Linked DNA regions of Bacillus pumilus. The protein of the gene in region 1 binds, or shares a complex with, the protein of each later gene. Links are inferred from orthologs where the notes say so. Each region holds a gene or a part of one and is shown on either strand. Other genes may lie near its edges.

Region 1 (6,775 bases):
TATACTGTTCTGAACTTCCGGAGATACGCAACCATAAAAGGTTATATGATTGATATTTTTTCTTAGGAGAATGAAATTTACGCTTTTCTCCGTCTGCGATTAGTACATGGCAGCCACCGAACATGCCGATGACACCTGTATACTGATCTTGTTCTTTCCTTTGGACTATACAGACAACCTGCCCGATTTGGGCCTGAAAGGCTTCAGTGAAGACCTAAATCTTAGTCAGTATATCAAAACCTGTATCTGTAATCGCAATCGTATGCTCAAAGTGAGCACACTTTTTCCCATCAACCGTTACAACCGTCCAGTTATCAGCCAATGTTTTCACATATCGGCTGCCTGCGTTCACCATCGGTTCGATGGCCAACACCATTCCAGGTTTTAGCCGCGGGCCTTTGTTGGGCGGACCATAATGAGGAATTTGAGGGTCCTCATGAAGATCCTGTCCGACCCCATGTCCAACATATTCTCTAACAACTGAGAAATTCTCGTTTTCTACATACGTTTGTATGGCATGGGAAATGTTCGACAGACGTTCGCCTGGCTTTGCTTCCTGTAAGCCTTTATATAGAGATTCCTCTGTGACTTCCAGTAGTTTGCGGTCTTCATCACTGATTACCCCAACTGGATAAGTCCAAGCAGAGTCACCATGATAGCCATTTAACTTTGCGCCAATATCGATACTAATGATGTCGCCATCACGTAAAACCCGTTTACCAGGAATACCGTGAACGAGTTCTTCATTCACCGAAACGCAAATGCTCCCGCGAAAACCATTATACCCTTTAAAAGATGGGATTGCACCCTGCTTTGTAATAAAACGTTCGGCAATTTGATCCAATTCTTTTGTCGAAATACCTGGTTTTATGTGTTTCTTCAGCTCTTCATGAGTCAGTGCGACAATGCGTCCAGCTTCTCTCATAATCTCAAGCTCGCGAGGAGTTTTACAGATAATCATTTATTTAATCCCCCAAGCAGGTTCTTGATATCTGCATATACATCGTTAATGTGCTTCGCACCATCAATGTTTGCAAGATATCCTTTTTCTGAATAGAAGTTCAGTAAAGGTTCAGTCTGCTTTAAGTTTACTTCAAGTCTAGTCGAAACGGTTTCTGCATTATCATCTGCACGTTGATAAAGTTCGCCTCCACACTTATCGCAAACATTTTCTTTCGCAGGTGGATTGAATACTAAATGATATGTCGCTCCGCAATTTTTGCAAATTCTTCGGCCAGTCAGACGCTCCATCAAAGCATCTTTATCGACTTTAATATTAATGACATAATCAATCGTTCTGCCAAGGTCCTTTAGAATTTCTTCTAAAGCTTCAGCCTGAGCGACTGTTCGCGGAAATCCGTCCAGAAGAAAACCTTGTTCACAATCATTTTTGCCAAGTCTTTCTCTAACAATACCGATTGTGACCTCATCAGGAACAAGCTCTCCTTTATCGATAAAGGATTTTGCTTCGAGCCCAAGTTGTGTCTCCTCTTTCATAGCAGCGCGGAACATATCTCCTGTTGAGATATGAGGGATCCCATAATCATCAACAATTCGTTCTGCCTGAGTGCCTTTACCAGCACCCGGAAGCCCCATTAAGACTAAGTTCATTTCGGATTTCCCCTTCCTTACTTAGAGAGGTTGGGCAGAAGCCCAGCCCTCTGTTTTATTTCATAAATCCACGGTAGTTTCGTTTCACTAATTGGCTTTCAAGCTGTTTCATTGTTTCAAGTGCAACACCTACAACAATGAGAAGACTTGTGCCGCCAATTTGTGCAGCGGAAGGTAATCCAGCGAATTGAATGAAAAAGATAGGAAGTATTGAAATCACGGCTAAGAAAATGGCGCCCACAAACGTGAGTCGGTACAAAATGCTCGTAATTCTATCTTGAGTCATTTTCCCTGGACGAACTCCCGGGATATAGCCACCCTGCTTTTGCAGATTTTCAGCCATTTGTTCAGGATTCACTTGGACAAAGGCATAAAAATATGTGAAAGCAACAATCAGTGCTACATAAATCGTCATACCGATTGGCTTAGTATAGTCAAAGTTGTTGGTTATCCAAGTTGTCACATTATTGGTTCCGAAGAACGATGCAACCGTCTGCGGAGTAATAATGAAAGAAACGGCAAAGATGACTGGAATCACCCCTGCTGGATTCACTTTCAATGGAAGGTGCGTTGCTTGACTAGCAGACATTTGTGCACGGCCAGTTCCTTTTGAATATTGAATCGCAATCTTTCTCACTGCCATTTGAATGTAAATAACACCGATAACAATGACAAGGATAGCAATAACAATAAGGGCAATTTTCAGGATTTGCATGAACAGCTGTCCATCTCCACCCACAAATTGCTGAGCGTACACTTGTTTTAATGTTTGAGGGATACCTGCGATGATACCGGCAAAGATAATAATCGAAATACCGTTACCAACACCGTGAGCAGTAATCTGCTCTCCCAGCCACATTAAAAATGCTGTTCCCGCAGTGAGTACGACCGCAATTAAGAGGTACGTTGAAACACCTGGGTTTTCAATCAGCATGCCTCCTGCCATATTGTTGAATCCATATGACATTCCTAACGCCTGGATAAAACCTAGAACAATTGTAAAATACCTTGTGAATTGTGCTAATTTTCGGCGGCCAACCTCTCCTTGCTTTGACCACTCAGTAAACTTCGGAACAACATCCATCTGCAAGAGCTGAATGATGATCGAAGCAGTGATATACGGCATAATCCCCATTGCAAGAATGGAGAATTGGAAAAGTGCCCCGCCCCCAAACGTGTTGAGGATCCCGAAAACACTCATTTGATCCTGTGCCTGGAGAACTTCGGCGTTCACATTAGGCACAGGGATGAAAGCACCTATACGAAAGACGATTAACATTAAAAGAGTGAATATAATCTTATTCCGTATATCTTTCACGCGCATAAAATTGGAGATTGTCTTAAACAAGTTAGATCACCTCGGCTGTACCGCCAGCAGCTTCAATAGCTTCTTTCGCAGAAGCAGAGAATTTATTGGCTTTTACAGTTAATTTTTTTTCTAATTTACCGTTGCCAAGAATTTTTACTCCTGCTTTTAACTTGCTTATTGCACCAGTCTCTAGAAGAAGTTCAGGAGTTACTTCCGTTCCTTCGTCAAAACTGTTTAATCTGTCTAAGTTGATAACCGCGTAATCTTTACGGTTGATGTTTGTAAAACCACGTTTTGGAAGACGTTGGAATAAAGGCATTTGACCACCTTCGAAACCAGGGCGTACACCGCCGCCAGAACGAGCGTTTTGACCTTTATGACCTTTACCAGAAGTTTTACCGTTACCTGATCCAATACCACGACCAACACGGTTGCGTACTTTACGTGAACCTTCTGAAGGCTTCAATTCATGAAGTTTCATTTGGGCACCTCCTTATCGATTAAAAATGTTTTATTGTTCTTTAACAGAAACTAAATGAGACACCTTGTTAATCATGCCGCGGATCGCTGCATTGTCTTCATGTACGACTGTTTGGTTTGTTTTCTTAAGACCAAGAGTACGAACAGTGACACGCTGATCTTCTGGGCGACCGATTACACTGCGTTTGAGGGTAATTTCTAATTTATTTGCCATTAATGTTCCCTCCTTATCCTAACAGGTCTTCTACAGATTTTCCACGAAGCTTCGCAACGTCTTCAGCACGTTTAAGTTCACTTAAACCCTGAAGTGTTGCGCGGATCATGTTGATCGGTGTATTAGAACCTAGAGATTTAGAAAGGATATCAGCTAGACCAGCAAGCTCAAGAACCGCACGCACTGGGCCTCCAGCGATAACTCCTGTACCTTCTGAAGCAGGCTTCAATAGAACGTTTCCTGCACCGAATCGACCGATGATTTCATGTGGAATTGTAGTTCCAACCATTGGTACTTCAATTAAATTCTTTTTCGCATCTTCAACAGCTTTGCGGATCGCTTCTGGTACTTCTTGTGCTTTACCAGTACCGAAACCTACATGACCGTTTTTGTCACCGACAACAACTAAAGCTGCAAAACGGAAACGACGTCCACCTTTAACAACTTTCGCTACGCGGTTAACCGTAACTAAGCGTTCTTCTAACTCTAATTTGCTTTGGTCAATACGACTCATTCGGATGTGTCCCTCCTTCTTTTATTAAAATTTAAGTCCAGCCTCACGAGCAGCTTCAGCTAGAGCTTTTACACGTCCATGATATAAGTATCCTCCGCGGTCAAATACCACGTTAGAGATTCCTTTTTCAACAGCACGTTTTGCAACAAGTTCGCCAACTTTAGTAGCAGCTGCAGCGTCAGAACTATTCTCGATCTTTAACTCTTTATCAAGAGTAGAAGCACTTACAAGTGTTACACCGTTAACATCATCAATTACTTGAGCGTAGATGTTCTTGTTAGAACGGAAAACGTTAAGGCGAGGTCTTTCAGCAGTACCTGAAAGTTTCGCACGAACACGAGCGTGTCTTTTAAGACGAGTAGCGTTTTTGCTAGTTTTCGTAATCATCCGAGTCACTCCTTTCTTCACATTAAGCGATCTTACTTACCAGTTTTTCCTTCTTTACGGCGAACGAATTCACCTTCGTAACGAATTCCTTTACCTTTGTAAGGCTCTGGAGAACGGACAGCGCGGATGTTAGAAGCTAGAGCTCCCACACGCTCTTTATCGATACCTTTAATGACTACTTTCGTTTGAGATGGAACTTCGACTTCAACTCCAGCCTCAGGAACGATTTCAACTGGATGAGAGTATCCAACGTTAAGAACAAGTTTGTTTCCAGATTTAGCTGCACGGTAACCGACACCGATAAGTTCTAAACCTCTTTCGAAACCTTTAGATACACCTTCAACCATGTTTGCAATTAAGCTACGTGTTGTACCATGTAAAGCACGGTGTTCTTTATGATCAGACGGACGGCTTACAGTTAAGACGCTGTCCTCAATTTTAATTTCCATATCAGGGTGAAATGTACGAGTTAGTTCACCTTTTGGTCCCTTTACTGTCACTGTGTTATCGTTGTTTGTCACAGTAACTCCTGAAGGGATCTCGATTAGTTTTTTACCTATACGAGACATACCAAGCACCTCCATTCATCTTAAACTTTTTTTACCATACGTAAGCAAGTACTTCTCCACCAGCTTGTTTAGCACGGGCTTCTTTGTCCGATAAAACACCTTGTGATGTAGAAATAATTGCGATTCCAAGTCCGTTAAGTACACGTGGTACTTCATTTGATTTCGCATATACACGTAAACCAGGTTTACTGATTCTTTTTAGACCAGTGATAACACGCTCGTTGTTTTGGCCATATTTAAGGAACATACGGATAATTCCTTGTTTGCTGTCTTCAACATATTCAACGTCACGGATAAAACCTTCACGCTTTAAGATTTCAGCAATTTCTCTTTTGATTTTTGAAGCCGGTACTTCTAGCTTCTCATGACGTACCATGTTCGCATTGCGAATACGAGTCAGCAAATCTGCAATCGGATCTGTCATAACCATTATTTAATAACCTCCTTCCCATTTATGGGGATTACCAGCTGGCTTTTTTAACGCCAGGAATTTGTCCTTTATATGCAAGTTCGCGGAAACAAATACGGCAAAGTTTAAACTTGCGAATTACTGAATGTGGACGTCCACAACGTTCGCAGCGCGTATACTCTTGAACTTTAAACTTTTGTTTGCGTTGTTGTTTCGCAATCATAGACTTTTTAGCCACGATTTCGCCTCCCTTTCATTGATTATTTCTGGAACGGCATACCTACTTGAGTTAATAACTCACGTGCTTCTTCGTCCGTATTGGCAGTCGTAACGATAACGATATCCATACCACGGACTTTTGTTACTTTATCGTAATCAATTTCTGGGAAGATTAACTGTTCTTTAATACCAAGCGTGTAGTTTCCACGACCGTCGAAAGATTTCTTAGAAATCCCGCGGAAGTCACGTACACGTGGTAAAGATACAGAAATAAGTTTATCAAGGAAATCGTACATGCGCTCTCCGCGAAGTGTTACTTTCGCACCGATTGGCATTCCTTCACGTAGACGGAATCCAGCAATAGACTTCTTCGCACGAGTAACGACAGGTTTTTGACCAGCGATAAACGTTAATTCTTCAACAGCAGTATCGATTGCTTTAGCGTTTTGAACAGCGTCACCAACACCCATGTTGATCACGATTTTTTCGATTTTTGGCACTTGCATTACTGATTTGTATTCAAACTTAGAAACTAATGCAGGTGTAATTTCTTTTACATACTTTTCTTTAAGGCGGTTCATGAGAAAGACCTCCCTTCCTTATTTACTATTTATCTAGAACTTGCCCAGACTTTTTCGCTACACGGACTTTCTTTCCGTCCTCAACTTTATACCCAACACGTGTCACTTCACCCGTTTTAGGATCAAGCGGCATTACGTTTGATACGTGGATCGGCGCTTCTTGTTCAGAAATTCCGCCTTGAGGGTTAGCTTGGGTTGGTTTAGAGTGTTTTTTCACAAGGTTAATACCTTCTACTAAAACACGGTCATTCTTAGGGAAAGCAGCAAGGATGACTCCTTGTTTACCTTTATCTTTACCAGAGATAACCACTACTTTATCGCCCTTTTTAACATGCATTTAATCGCACCTCCTTGAGTCGCGGATTGTATTCATTAAAGTACTTCTGGTGCTAGAGAAACAATTTTCATATAGTTGTTTTCACGAAGTTCACGTGCTACTGGTCCGAAGATACGAGTTCCACGCGGGCTCTTGTCGTCACGGA
Region 2 (6,591 bases), 2.8 Mb from region 1 along the record:
GAAGATGTTCTACATCCTTTTGAAGCGCCGTTTGATAGATTTTCAACATGGATTCATATTTTGGTTTCATTTCATGAACTTGCTCCTGTTCAATATGACCGGCAAGCAGCATTAAATCCTCATAAGGCACCTTCAAGGCATGTGCTAATTTTTTGATAGTCAAAGGTTTTGGCACACCGCGCTTTCCATTTTCAATACGAGAAATTCCAGCAGCGCTTACACCTGAATACATGGCGAGTTGATTGACAGACATTTTTCTATTTTCTCTTAAAATGCGTAATTGTTCACCAAAGTGATTCATGACATCGAACCTCACATTTCAGTATATGACTTATTTTAGTATGATCATTGACCAAAGGAAATAGCAGAGGGGTAAAAGTGTTGACTTAAGTTAATGGTCTGTTTCAAGTGAGCACCTGCACGTTGTACATATTGATTCCATAGGAGGTTGTAATGATGGTCGAAAAGATTCAGATCAGGCGGGCTTTTGTCATGCAGTATATGATCGAAAACGATATGTCTTTAAATCAGCTCGCTGATGAAATTGGCATTTCTCCTGCCACACTCAGCAGGGTATTAAATGGTCATCGGAAACCAGGCCAGCTTGTCATTGGCAAAATGATTCATTACTTTGATAAAAAATTTGAAGATCTATTTTACTATGAAGATATTGACAAAAGTCAATGAATGAAATTATCAAGGAGGCAATGTCGTTGAAAAGAACTGGGATGGTCAGACATATTGATTCACTAGGCAGAATTGTTCTGCCTTCAGAAATGCGCAAGGTACTCAATATTAAAGAAGAGCAGCTGTTAGAAATTTTCATTGAAGATCAAACCATTATGCTAAAAAAATATGATGCAGATAAGAGCTGCCTGTTAACTGGACAAGTGACGAAGTACAACAAAAGCTATGGAAATGGGAAAGTGATGCTGAGTCCTGAAGGAGCTGAACGTTTGTTAGTAGAATTAAAACAGCTATTGAAAGAAGAAGCAACCCGTTAAAAACGTGTTTTTAACCGAAAATTGCATATAAAAAATGCTGCATACTACTCTTTGGAATGAAATTGAATCAAAATAACGAATAAAGTCGACAATATAGAGGGAATCTTTATTTTGATGTTTCGTGACATGCACCTTGTTTTCATGTAAAATAAAGTTATGTGTACCAGTTTGTCTGGAGGTGTTTTCATGCACGCATTTGTTATCACATTACTCGTAATTGTCAGTATCGCACTTATCATCGTTGTATTGTTACAATCAAGTAAAAGTGCTGGACTGTCAGGCGCTATTTCAGGTGGAGCCGAGCAGCTTTTCGGTAAGCAAAAAGCGAGAGGCCTTGACTTGATACTTCACCGATTAACGGTTATTTTGTCAGTGCTTTTCTTCATCTTAACACTTGCATTGGCATATCTAGGCGTGTAAGGCGCGAGTAACAGAAGGTCTGATCTTTTTTCAGACCTTTTTTTATTATCAGCACTCTTTTGTGTTTGTTTCATACATACAAGTGGAAAATATAAACCATATCAGAAGGAAAGGAAGTCACATCATGAAAGTTGTTACACCGAAACCATTTACGTTTAAAGGTGGAGAAAAGGCGGTGCTTCTTCTTCACGGTTTTACTGGGAATACAGCCGATGTTCGAATGCTAGGCCGTTATTTGAACGAAAGAGGGTATACATGCCATGCACCTCAATATAAAGGCCACGGTGTGCCGCCAGAAGAGCTTGTCCAATCTGGCCCGGCTGACTGGTGGAAAGATGTAGAAGAGGGCTATCAATTCTTAAAAGATGAAGGCTATGAGGAAATTGCGGTTTGCGGACTATCCCTCGGAGGAGTTTTTTCATTGAAATTAGGTTACACTGTACCTGTAAAGGGAATTGTACCTATGTGTGCACCTATGTACATAAAAAGTGAAGAAGTCATGTACCAGGGTGTACTAGAATATGCCCGTAACTATAAGAAATTCGAGGGTAAGTCAGAGGAGCAGATTGAACAGGAAATGGAAGAGTTCAAGAAAACGCCAATGGGTACACTGAGGAGCCTGCAAGAACTGATTGCAGATGTCAGAAACAATGTCGACATGATTTATTCACCTACTTTTGTTGTTCAGGCACGTCATGATCATATGATTAATACAGACAGTGCGAATATCATTTATAACGAAGTAGAGACAGATCAAAAGCATTTGAAATGGTATGAAGAATCAGGCCATGTGATCACGCTTGATAAAGAGCGCGAGAAGGTTCATCAGGATGTATATGCATTCTTAGAATCACTTAATTGGTCAATTTAAATATATAGGGGGTTAGAGTGTGCAAAAAGAAGAATTTATGGATGAATTACTCGCTTTTATGAAAGATGAAGCTTATAAACCGTTAACCGTTCAAGAGCTGGAAGTGATGATGGAGATTACCAATCCTGATGATTATAAAGAGCTCGTCAAAGCACTTGTGATGCTGGAAGATCAAGGACTCATCGTTCGCACGCGCAGCGATCGCTACGGTGTACCAGAAAAAATGAACTTGGTAAAAGGAAAGCTGTCTGCTCATGCAAAAGGCTTTGCATTTGTGACACCAGAAGAGTTTGGACAGGATGATATTTTCATTCCGCCTAATGAGCTAGGCACAGCGATGAATGGTGATACGGTCATGGTTCGTGTCAGCCACAAATCAAACGGCACAAAAAAAGAAGGAACTGTCATCCGAATTCTGGAGCGTAATACTCAGACGGTTGTCGGTACCTACACAGAAACGAAAAGCTTTGGCTTTGTCATTCCTGATGATAAAAAAATCACAACCGATATCTTCATCCCGAAATCCGCTAAAAATGGAGCGGTCGAAGGGCATAAAGTGGTCGTGACGCTGACAAGCTACCCAGAAGGAAGAATGAGTGCAGAGGGCGAAGTGACTGAAATCCTCGGTCATAAAAATGACCCTGGCATTGATATTTTATCGATCATTCATAAACACGGCCTGCCAGGTGAGTTCCCAGAAGAAGCGCTTCAGCAGGCAGTAGACACACCTGAAACGATTGATCAAAAAGACCTGGAAGGCAGACGTGACTTGCGCAACGAAACGATTGTAACAATTGACGGAGCAGATGCGAAGGACTTAGATGATGCCGTTACGGTGCAAAAGCTGGATGATGGCAAATATAAGCTAGGGGTGCATATTGCAGATGTCTCTCATTATGTCACAGAGAACTCCCCGATTGATCAGGAAGCTTATGAGCGTGGAACGAGTGTGTATCTCGTAGACCGCGTCATTCCGATGATCCCGCACCGCCTGTCAAACGGTATTTGCTCATTGAATCCGAAGGTCGATCGTCTCACCCTGTCTTGTGAAATGGTCATCGATCGAAATGGGAAGGTCGTCAAACATGAGATTTTCCAAAGTGTGATCAAAACGACGGAAAGAATGACCTATTCTGATGTGAATAAGATTTTAGTCGACCAAGACGAAGAGCTTTTAGACAAATATGAGCCGCTTGTGCCAATGTTCCAAGAGATGGAGAAGCTTGCAGAGATTCTTCGCGACAAACGAATGGAGCGCGGGGCAGTAGACTTTGACTTCAAGGAAGCAAAAGTGCTTGTAGATGATGAAGGAGCGGCGAAAGACGTTGTCGTTCGTGAGCGATCTGTCGCAGAGAAATTAATTGAAGAATTCATGCTTGTTGCAAACGAAACGGTTGCAGAGCATTTTCACTGGTTGAATGTACCTTTCATATATCGAATTCACGAAGAACCAAATCCTGAGAAGCTTCAGCGCTTTTTAGAGTTCGTGACAACGTTTGGTTACATTGTGAAAGGAACGTCGACAAACATCCACCCGCGTGCACTTCAAAGTGTACTTGATGCTGTGAGGGATCAACCAGAAGAAGTTGTGATACAAACCGTGATGCTTCGTTCGATGAAACAGGCGAAGTATGATCCAGAAAGCATCGGCCATTTTGGGTTATCAACGGAATTCTATACGCACTTTACATCACCGATCCGCCGTTATCCGGATTTAATCGTGCATAGACTGATCAGAACCTATTTGATTCAGAAAAAGACAGACGAAGCAACCTTAGAAAAGTGGGGCCAGCTGCTGCCTGAAATTGCAGATCATGCGTCTACTATGGAGCGCCGTTCAGTCGATGCAGAGCGTGAAACAGATGACCTCAAGAAGGCAGAATTTATGCTTGATAAAATCGGTGAAGAGTTTGATGGCATGATTAGTTCCGTGACGAACTTTGGGCTATTTGTTGAACTGCCGAATACAATTGAAGGTCTTGTCCATGTCAGCTACATGACAGACGACTATTATCGTTTTGATGAACAGCATTTTGCCATGATCGGTGAGCGCACAGGAAATGTATATCGCATCGGTGACGAAATCACTGTCAAAGTGGTTAGTGTTAATAAAGATGAGCACTCCATTGATTTTGAAATCGTTGGCATGAAAGGCACCCGCCGTAAATCGCCAAAAGATTTTAAGTTCAAAAAACGGACAGATTCACCAGCGAAAAAAGGACGCGGAGGTCAAAATGCCTCTGGGGATAAACCAAAGGAAGATAAAGGCGGAAGTGACTGGTTCACAGGCAGTAAGAAGAAAAAAAAGAAAAAACGCGTATTTGATAACGCGCCAAAACAAAAGCGCAAAAAGAAAAAGTAACGTGCCAAAAAGCAAATAGGGCGTCACGCTCTATTTGCTTTTTGACCATATGGCGTGAGCATTGTCGAAAGCTGGATTGTTTGATAAAATAATCCGTACGATTTGGACCGTGTTTGTGTCAAAAGGAGGGTGTACGCCAATGCCAAAGGGAGAGGGAAAGGTTGTTTCCCAAAACAAAAAAGCAAATCATGACTATTTTATAGAAGAAACGTATGAAGCCGGCCTTGTGTTACAAGGAACTGAAATCAAATCGATTCGTGCAGGAAAAGTGAATTTAAAAGATTCCTTTGCCAAAATCGAGCGAGGAGAAGTGTTTCTTCACAACATGCACGTGAGCCCATACGAGCAGGGGAACCGTTATAACCATGATCCGCTGAGAACGAGAAAGCTGCTGCTTCATCGCAAGCAAATCAGTAAATTGATTGGTGCGACAAAGGAAGAGGGCTACTCACTCGTGCCTCTGAAACTCTATTTAAAAAATGGCTTTGCCAAAGTGCTGATCGGAATTGGTAAAGGGAAAAAGAAATATGATAAACGTGACGATCTGAAGAAAAAAGATGCAAAACGCGAAATCGAGCGTGCTTTCCGTGATCGCCAAAAGCAATTCTAGATTCATGCAGATGTCTTGCTGAGAGCGGAAGCATTATGCTACAATATGTTATGCAGTAAACAATCATTGCTTTTCTTACAGAAACCACCAGTTGTTTCAAGCGAAGAGATTGTTATAATAGTTATATACGGAAGCAGTTAAGCTGAACGTTTCCATCCCGTATATCCCTTTTACAAGGGGACGTTACGGATTCGACAGGGATGGTTCGAGCTTAGGCTGCGAGCCGAGAGGCGATCTCGTTAACACGCACTTAAATGTAACTGGCAAAACTAAAAGTTTTAACCAAAACTTAGCACTAGCTGCCTAATAAGTGCAGCGAGCTCTTCCTGACATCGCCTATGTGTCTGTGAGGAGCCCAATGAAGTAGGCTACGCTTACGTTTCCGTCTGAGGACGTAAGAAGAGATCCATCAGACTAGCTCTCCAAGCGCCCGTCAGCAGGCATGCGGATGAGTGAACACGAAATATGTTGACTACGCTCGTAGACGCTTAAGTAATCGATGTCTCTGGACGTGGGTTCGACTCCCACCGTCTCCATCAAAACTTTTAGAATGCAGTCGGGTATCAAGGGTTTGAAAGCCCTTGATACGGGTTTGGCATCATTTTAGAAGTTCCAAAACTCTATCATTATTTTTAAAAGACGCTATTTTTTGAGCGTCTTTTTTTATGCCCTTTAATAGATCCATCACTTGATTTGACAGACTTTGTGAAGCGTATGTCGGAGCAGAATCTAATGGTGCAGTTTATAGAGGAGCAAAAAATGATAAATATTTAATTACTTCGCTAAAAACATCCTTAATCATTGTGGTGTATTGAGATTCCTTAATTGTTCAGGGCTTTATGTTGGTCGCTCAATTAATGGTTTGCACAATGCAGCTCTCTTAAAGCCTCCTTAATAGATTAATTTGTCACTCAAACATTGAGCACTTTAATTATGTATAATATGATATCTTTATTGCCAAATAGAAATTTTATTTAACAAAATGTATGTTTATGGATCTTATTAGATTTAAGGTTTGGCCAAGAAACATCATTATTCTATAAGTTGAGGTGAAAGAGATGTCAGTCATTATATCAACAGACGATTTAGAGCATGTTTGTCCTAATTGTAATGGGACAAGTCATATTTCTATTAAGAACGAAGAAAAAATATGCCCAAAATGTGATGGGAAAGGTGTTATCCTAACTGCTTTAGGCCAAACATTACTTCATTTTATGAAGAAGCATATACGCAATTAATTCAAAGAGATTCTGTACAAAGACAAGAACAAAGTTGAACCAACTGTTTGTTTAATAATGGAATATTGTTCAAGTCTCTTTTTATA

The links.
Region 2: the proteins of secY (region 1) and secG are in contact, whole or in part, in a crystal structure (PDB 5AWW), measured with the Thermus thermophilus proteins. The link is inferred for Bacillus pumilus from one-to-one orthologs. Residues at the interface, in WP_096411648.1 of Thermus thermophilus: Leu14, Gln16, Arg17, Phe20, Ile34, Pro35, Pro37, Ile72, Arg108, Arg109, Asn112, Gln113, Arg116, Ile117, Ile120, Pro145, Gly146, Trp147, Phe152, Phe155, Val156, Val159, Thr160, Val162, Ala163, Gly164, Ala166, Leu167, Trp170, Glu173; in WP_223903268.1 of Thermus thermophilus: Tyr5, Ile9, Tyr12, Leu13, Ala16, Leu19, Val20, Val23, Leu24, Gln26, Glu27, Pro28, Gln30, Gly31, Ala32, Asp34, Leu35, Met36, Gly37, Gly38, Ser39, Ala40, Asp41, Leu42, Phe43, Ala45, Arg46, Val48, Tyr53, Thr56.

The regions. Positions count from the first base shown.
Region 1 is NZ_CP046128.1:143,961-150,735, reverse strand. What follows is about bases 814-3,804. They hold secY (preprotein translocase subunit SecY), read right to left. Parts: upstream 2,960-3,804; coding sequence 1,667-2,959; downstream 814-1,666. Other genes in these bases: rpsE (30S ribosomal protein S5), read right to left, coding at 3,628-3,804; rpmD (50S ribosomal protein L30), read right to left, coding at 3,432-3,614; rplO (50S ribosomal protein L15), read right to left, coding at 2,961-3,401; GKC25_RS00840 (adenylate kinase), read right to left, coding at 958-1,611; map (type I methionyl aminopeptidase), read right to left, coding at 814-961. Also shown: more of map, read right to left, coding at 215-813; more of rpsE, read right to left, coding at 3,805-4,128; rplR (50S ribosomal protein L18), read right to left, coding at 4,153-4,515; rplF (50S ribosomal protein L6), read right to left, coding at 4,548-5,084; rpsH (30S ribosomal protein S8), read right to left, coding at 5,116-5,514; rpsN (30S ribosomal protein S14), read right to left, coding at 5,546-5,731; rplE (50S ribosomal protein L5), read right to left, coding at 5,754-6,293; rplX (50S ribosomal protein L24), read right to left, coding at 6,319-6,630; rplN (50S ribosomal protein L14), read right to left, coding at 6,666-6,775. UniProt on the Bacillus subtilis protein: The central subunit of the protein translocation channel SecYEG. Consists of two halves formed by TMs 1-5 and 6-10.
Region 2 is NZ_CP046128.1:2,936,661-2,943,251, reverse strand. Bases 1-2,807 are described here. They hold secG (preprotein translocase subunit SecG), read left to right. Parts: upstream 1-1,190; coding sequence 1,191-1,424; downstream 1,425-2,807. Other genes in these bases: rnr (ribonuclease R), read left to right, coding at 2,315-2,807; GKC25_RS15065 (alpha/beta hydrolase), read left to right, coding at 1,549-2,295; GKC25_RS15075 (AbrB/MazE/SpoVT family DNA-binding domain-containing protein), read left to right, coding at 714-1,004; GKC25_RS15080 (helix-turn-helix domain-containing protein), read left to right, coding at 454-687; GKC25_RS15085 (helix-turn-helix domain-containing protein), read right to left, coding at 1-301. Outside these bases: more of rnr, read left to right, coding at 2,808-4,657; SsrA-binding protein SmpB, read left to right, coding at 4,797-5,267; GKC25_RS15045 (tryptophan RNA-binding attenuation protein), read left to right, coding at 6,326-6,505. UniProt on the Bacillus subtilis protein: Involved in protein export. Participates in an early event of protein translocation.